DNA from 3 places in the Vreelandella piezotolerans genome. Region 2 is predicted to be linked to each of the others. Evidence: riboswitches for the same ligand, from Rfam matches in the RefSeq annotation. Region 2 holds a riboswitch; each other region holds the start of a gene.
What was found. A riboswitch is a leader RNA that binds a small molecule or an ion and turns the genes downstream of it on or off. The one in region 2 is predicted to bind thiamine pyrophosphate.

Region 1 (2,262 bases), 1.7 Mb from region 2:
CGGCAGGCCCTGGCGCAAATCGATGCGGGCGTTAGGGTCGGTGTAGGGGCCGGAAGTGTCGTACACCAGCAGCGGCGGGTTCTGCTCATCCACGCCGCTGGTTTTGGTGGGCGAGAGGGAGATTTCCCGAAACGGCACGCGAATATCCGGCCGCGAGCCTTCCACGTACACCTTGCGCGAGCCGGGCAGCGGCGCCACGGCGGCGGCATCGACCTGGGCGGTTTCGGCTAAAAAGTGCGCGGTTCTGCTTTTGACGGTCTTGGTCATGACGGTTGCTCTGTGTTGTAGGAGGTTATTCAGAAAGGTCTAAACCCATCTGCCAGAAGTCGATTTCCAGGCGGGTGGCATCGCGGAAGATCTTGCTCAGCTCTGCAAAACGGGCAGGGGTGACGTCCGCCAGGCGGGCATCGAGCCACGCAAGCTCGGCCTGCATGGCGGCCTGGAACTCCTCGCCTTCGTACATGGCGATCCAGGCATCAAAAGGATTCTGCTCGCCGCGCAGCGTAGAGGGCTGCGCGTTGAGCCAGTTGGCGATTTCACCGTAGCCTACCAGGCACGGGGCCAACGCCACGTGCAAATCGAGCAGGTCGCCGCGGTTGCCGGTATCCAACACATAGCGGGTGTAGGCCAACGTGGCGCGGGCTTCAGGGAGTTCGGCAAGCTCCTGCTCATTGATGCCCCACTCTTGGCAAAAGCCCACGTGCAGGCCCAGCTCCACATCCACGATGGCTTTCAGGCCCTCGTGGGCCTGGCGCAAATCCGCCAGGGTGGGGCTTTTATAGGCCGCTAGCGCGTAGGCGCGGGCGAAGTGGATCAAGAACAGGTAATCCTGCTTCAGGTAGTGGCGAAACGACGCCTCCGGCAGCGTGGCGTTGCCCAATTGGCGCACGAAATCGTGCTCGATGTAGGCGCGCCAATCTTGCTGGCAAGCGGTGGTGAGATCGGTAAAGCGGTAGCCCATGATGCCTCCGGTGGTAATGATCCGGAGGGCAGGCGAGAAAGATCGAGGGAATGGCACGGAAGAGTGGCGTAAAGGAGCGCCGCGGCCATCGCTTGATCCCTACGCCGGTACCCGCGCCACGTTCAAAGCAGCGCATTAGCCGGATCAGGTTCAGCGGGACCAGCGCTCGGTAGCCAAAAGCCCACCCTGCGCCATCTCAGCCGGATATCACCGGCACCCCGTCAAGCTGTTCGTGGGTGGAGTGTAGGAGGCGGGTGGGGGAGATGCAAGAGTAGGTTATTTAATTGGACGTAAAGGGATAGCCTGCCGTGCAACCAATAAACGACAAGAAAAGACAATGGCATTGAGTGCTTGACCCCCATGGTTGCCTTGACGCGTTCCATTAGTTTCATGGGCGAATGCCTCAATAATTCTGTTCATAAAAACAGTATTATTGAGGCAGGCAAAACGTGTAAGCCCGCGAATTTTGGCTACATCGCCAAAATTCTCTTTGCACGCTATAGAATCAATGAGGTAGATTCAATTTCGTGGCTATGAAACCTCAGTCATTGTGATGTCACGTTCATTGAGGTTTCATGGCAGGGCGTATAATCACTGTTAAATATGCAGGAGAGATATGGACAGGATTCGGCCAGATACTCCCAAAAAGCAACACTATGTGCCTCAGTTCTTGTTGAAGAACTTTTCCTATAGAAAGAAGCACAAGATTTTTGCCTTTGATAAATCAAGAGCAATTAGCTTTGGCACATCCGTGAGAGATAGTGCTAGTGAGAATGGCTTTTACAACTTAAATCTTGATGGGGAAAAGCATACCTTAGAGCATAGGTTGTCAAAATTAGAATCAATATGTAGTTCAGTAATAAAAAAAGATTTGCAGGAATGAGTCGCTTGAAGACCTTACCAATGATGATTACATCGTTCTATGTGTATTTGTGACAAATCTGCTCTTGAGGGTAAAAAAGCAAAGGGTGTTTTTCGACCAATTAAACAAAGGAATGGCTGAGTGGCTTCAAAATATGGGGCTGCGTCCTGAAGATGTCAAAAATTTTGAAGTGTTGGAAAAAGAAGATATTGATAAGCAGCACATTGAGTTTACACATGAGCATGTTTTTGAGATGGCAAAACGTTTCCATGACAAACCCATTGCTCTTCTGAAAGCACCTAATGGCTCGCATTTGATCATAGGCGACAATCCAGTGGCTATGTACAATCACTGGCCGCAGGGGTTAAGAGGCGATAAGGGCATTTCAGTACCTGGGGTTGAAATACAGGTTCCGATATCCAATAAGTTATGTCTCTCT
Region 2 (2,262 bases):
TTGCCTTCTGCTTCGGCATCGGCAATGGCATCGGCCAGGGGAGCCGCGAGAATAGCGGTTTGATCTGCGGGTAGGGGGGCATTTCGTTCCGCCGCTGCGTGAAAGGAGGTGGCCGCCGCCTCGAAATCTTGCAGGTTGTGCAGCGTAAAATCGGCATGCTGTAGGTCGGCAGGTTCGAAACCACCGTTCTCCCAGCCGTGAATCACACGAAGCGTGACCAGGCCGCGCTGCATAGGCCGGGCCAGCAGGGTGTGAAGCATGACACGGATATGCAACTGACGCTCATCCGTATCGTTCTCGAACGCACGGTACGGGTCTGCGAACAGTTCATGCAAACGCCCTGGCGTGTGCTCTTTTGCTTCGGAGTATGACATGGTGGTTTCCCTGTAAGTACGCCGCTTGGCTAGCCGAATAGCGTACGGCTTTTATGACATTAGATCACTAAAAGTATGGCGAGCGTAAAGCCATATGAAAAGAGTCTTTAGTTAGCAATTTGTTACGGATAAAAGTGAGTTGGTAGTGGGACTCTACTTCAAAATAAAAAAGGAGCCTCTATGGCTGCATCGATCAGTCGGTTCAAACTTCCTGACACTCTGGATAATGTTCCCAATGATATTCGGGAAGCCATGTTGGCCGTGCAGGAGAAAGCGGGCTTCGTGCCCAACGTATTTTTGATGTTGGCTCACCGACCCGACGAGTTTCGCGCTTTTTTTGCGTATCACGATGCGTTGATGGAGCGACCATCGGAGACGCTGACCAAAGCAGAGAAAGAGATGATTGTCGTTGCGACCAGTGCCCGCAATCGCTGCTTGTACTGTGTCGTCGCCCATGGCGCGCTGGTGCGTATCTACAGTAAAGATCCGTTACTGGCCGATAATATCGCCATCAACCATCGTGTGGCGGGATTGAGCGAGCGTCATCGGTTGATGCTCGACTTTGCACTGCACAGTGCCATCGATCTGGGCGAGTTTTCAGACGAATGGCAGGCGCGTTTAGAGGCAGTGGGGTTCACACTGGATGATTGCTGGGACATCGGTGCCATTGCCGCGTTTTTTGGCATGTCCAACCGCTTGGTGACACTAGCTGGAACACCGCCCAACGCCGAGTTTTACCTGATGGGGCGTGTCCCCAAGAAAGTGGAATAAGCAGCCCGGCCCCATGGGCAAGGCTTTACTAACGCACCACTTTGCTTGAGGATACTGCCTCCACTCACTGTCGCCAGGGGAGCCCCAATGGGGCTGAGAATGCGCGCAACGCAGACCCTGGAACCTGATCCGGTTCGTACCGGCGGAGGAAGCGCGACATGCCTTACCTAACGTCTTTCGTGTTAGGCGCAGCGTTATGCTGCTTTGCTTTTCTGGGTCTTCGGGCACGCTTCAGTGGCGGCTCGTTGGATGACTATGTCACCGCTCGTAATTCGCAAACGTCGGCCACCCTGGGGCTCTCCTTTTTGGCGTCCGGTATGGGGGCTTGGATACTCTTTGCACCCCCTGAAATCGGCGCATTCGTAGGGCCCGTGGCGCTACTGGGCTATGCCCTTGGCTCGGCGCTGCCGTTCATCGTTTTGGGTCTCTACGGGCCTAAGATACGCCAAGCACTGCCCGAGGGACGCAGCATTGCCGAGTTTGCCGACGCCTGCTATGGCAAGGGGGTACGCCATTTCGTGGCGATCGTTTCCGTGGCTTACATGGGCTGCTTCCTGGCTGCTGAACTCACCGCCATCGGGGCGATTACCGCGCTACTCTCCGACGTGCCTCCCGCTGTGGTGATCATCGGGGTGGCGCTCACCACGCTGGTGTACACCGTCATGGGCGGGCTGCGGGCAAGCTTGGCCACCGACCGCTGGCAAGCGTGGCTGCTTTTGGCGCTGCTGCTCGCCGTCGCCAGCGTGACGCTCTGGCGACTGCCCAGTATGCCGAATGACGCACAACTCCCGTCGCTCCCCATCGGCAGCTCGCTCAGCGTGGCGTTGACGCTGGTGATCGCCGTGACGGCGGCTAACTTGTTTCACCAAGGCTATTGGCAGCGGGTATGGGCGGCCCAAGACGACGCGAGCCTGGGGCGCGGTGCCTGGTTGGGTGGCGGCTTGACCGTACTGGTCGTCATGGTGATTGGTGGCGTAGGTATCATGGCAGCGATGAGCGGGGTCAGTCTCGGCGAGCCGCCCATGCCGTTTTTTGCGCTGCTTAGTGATGCCCCGGTATGGATCACGCTGCCTTCATTGGTACTGGCCGTCACGCTGGTCACCTCGAGCGTCGACAC
Region 3 (2,262 bases), 1.4 Mb from region 2:
TCTAACGCCCTGCTGCCACTCTCCGAAAACCGGTTTCTATCGCGATGGTTTTTGTCGGGTAGGGCCAGACGATGTCGGCATCCATTCGGTGTGCGCCATGGTGACCGAGGAGTTTTTGGCCTTCTCCAAGGCGCAAGGCAACGACTTGGTGACACCGCGGCCGGAGTTTGGCTTTCCCGGTTTGAAACCCGGGGATCGCTGGTGTCTTTGCGCGCACCGCTGGGCCGAAGCGGCACAGGTAGGACTCGCACCGCCGGTCGTTTTGTCCGGTACTAACGAGCGAACGCTAGAGATCATTCCACTGGTCAAACTCCAGCAGCATGCGCTAGATGCCGTACATTAATACCTAAGCCAAGGCGCCCCCGAATGCCCCTGGAAAAACGATGCAAATCTTCTACAATTCTATTTCGACAATTTTACATAGTGACCCGTGATGCCCCGAGAATGGCGTCCGATAGGAGCACGTCATGACAGCTATCGATATGACCCTTGGCGATCGCCTGACATTGAAGCAGTTGAGCAATGCGATTCAGAATGGCTTCTCCCCCATCGTCGAAGTCGAGTCCATGGATGGCATCTACAAAGTGCGTTTTCACCATGCTAATGGCGTCTCGGACCTATGTGACGCTCAAGGTCGCGTCAGCACCTTTCTGGGAACCGGTGAAATTCGCGATGCCCTGGGCCAACTCGGCTTAACCCATGGCGTGCTGACCTTTGCCGATCAGTGCGGCGACGAAATGATTGGCGTACAGGGCCGAGCCATCACCCCTGACGAAATGCTCACGTACGGCACCCGCATCGCGTTTCGCTGACGCGTTTTTGACCGGGCTTTACAGCGCCGTCCAAGGCTAGGATAGTACCCACCAACGACAGGGGCGCCGTTCAGCGGCTGAGAAGCACCCTTTGAACCTGAACCGGATAACGCCGGCGTAGGGAGTCGTGGTGCTTACCACCACCTCCTTACCCGGGAGGAAACCATGACTTACCACCCACTTGGCGATATGCTCGCTGCCCTGCGCGAGTCCACGCCGCTCGTTCACTGCATGACCAATTACGTGGCCATGAACAGTACCGCCAACCTGCTGCTGGCCACGGGCGCATCGCCTGCCATGCTGCACGCCGCCGAAGAAGTCGCTGAATTTACCGCGATGGCAAACGCGCTCTCCATCAATATTGGCACGCTCTCTGCTCCCTGGGCCGAGTCGATGCAGCTGGCGGCGCGCACGGCCGATACGACCGACACCCCCTGGGTGCTGGACCCCGTCGCCGTCGGGGCCACCGAGTTCCGCCAGCGGGTGTGCCAGGCGCTGCTGTCCCATCGCCCCAGCGTCATTCGCGCCAATGCCTCGGAAGTGATGGCGCTGGCCGGCTTGGCCAGCCAAGGGCGTGGGGTCGATGCCACGGCCTCCGTCGATGACGCCACTCACGCCGCCATGACGCTCGCCCAGCGGCAACGCTGCATCGTCGCCATGACCGGCGAGACCGATGTCATCACCGATGGTAGCCACCACGTCCGGCTAACCGGGGGCCATCCGCTGATGCCCCGCGTTACGACGCTGGGCTGTGGCTTGAGCGCCTTGGTGGCTGGGTTCGTTGCCGCCAACCGCGAGCACCCGCTGGCCGCGACGCTGGCCGCCTTGGCGTGCTTTGGCATCGCCGGGCATCGTGCGGGTCAGCAGGCCAAGGGGCCGGGCAGCTTTCAGGTCGCGTTTCTGGATGCACTTTACCAGCTCACTCCAGAGGATCTTTCGTCGCAAAGCCAAGTGGAGACGCTGCATGCCGTGTGATCTTTCGCTCTATTTGGTGACCGATGCCGCTCTGTGCGCGGAAGCGGGCCTCGAAGCGACGGTGGAAGCCGCCGTCAAAGGGGGCGTGACCGTGGTGCAGCTACGCGACAAGCATGCCAGCGACGAGGCGATGATCGAACAAGCCAAGCGCCTCAAAAGGCTGCTGGCGGGCACCCACGTGCCGCTGATCATCAACGACCGACTCGCCGTGGCCGTCGCCAGCGGCGCCGACGGCCTGCATGTTGGCCAGAGCGATACCGCGGTTCTAGAGGCGCGGGAGGCGCTGGGGCCGCAGGCCATTCTAGGACTGTCGATCAACACTCTCGCGCAGCTTCGTGACGCGCCCATCGCGCTGTTGGACTACGTCGGGTTAGGCCCCATTTTCGCCACTGCCAGCAAGCAGGATCATGCTCGGCCCATCGGCTTCGAGGGCCTGGCCGAGCTGGTGCGCGCCTGCCCGTTGCCCAGCGTGGCG

Region 1: another riboswitch for thiamine pyrophosphate. It lies ahead of tenA (thiaminase II); the one in region 2 lies ahead of GYM47_RS12630 (sodium:solute symporter family transporter).
Region 3: another riboswitch for thiamine pyrophosphate. It lies ahead of thiM (hydroxyethylthiazole kinase); the one in region 2 lies ahead of GYM47_RS12630 (sodium:solute symporter family transporter).

Annotation. Positions count from the first base shown of each region.
Region 1 covers NZ_CP048602.1:1,001,716-1,003,977, forward strand. Annotated here, with positions in the region: gene thiC (phosphomethylpyrimidine synthase ThiC) at 1-267, opposite strand, end outside; gene tenA (thiaminase II) at 293-961, opposite strand; TPP riboswitch at 1,041-1,192, opposite strand; gene GYM47_RS18565 (DUF4238 domain-containing protein) at 1,578-1,844, shown strand; gene GYM47_RS04610 (DUF4238 domain-containing protein) at 1,876-2,262, shown strand, end outside.
Region 2 covers NZ_CP048602.1:2,749,073-2,751,334, reverse strand. Annotated here, with positions in the region: gene GYM47_RS12640 (hypothetical protein) at 1-374, opposite strand, end outside; gene GYM47_RS12635 (peroxidase-related enzyme) at 555-1,145, shown strand; TPP riboswitch at 1,211-1,314, shown strand; gene GYM47_RS12630 (sodium:solute symporter family transporter) at 1,304-2,262, shown strand, end outside.
Region 3 covers NZ_CP048602.1:229,302-231,563, reverse strand. Annotated here, with positions in the region: gene GYM47_RS01115 (DUF2237 family protein) at 1-343, shown strand, start outside; gene GYM47_RS01110 (hypothetical protein) at 468-812, shown strand; TPP riboswitch at 862-953, shown strand; gene thiM (hydroxyethylthiazole kinase) at 978-1,787, shown strand; gene thiE (thiamine phosphate synthase) at 1,777-2,262, shown strand, end outside.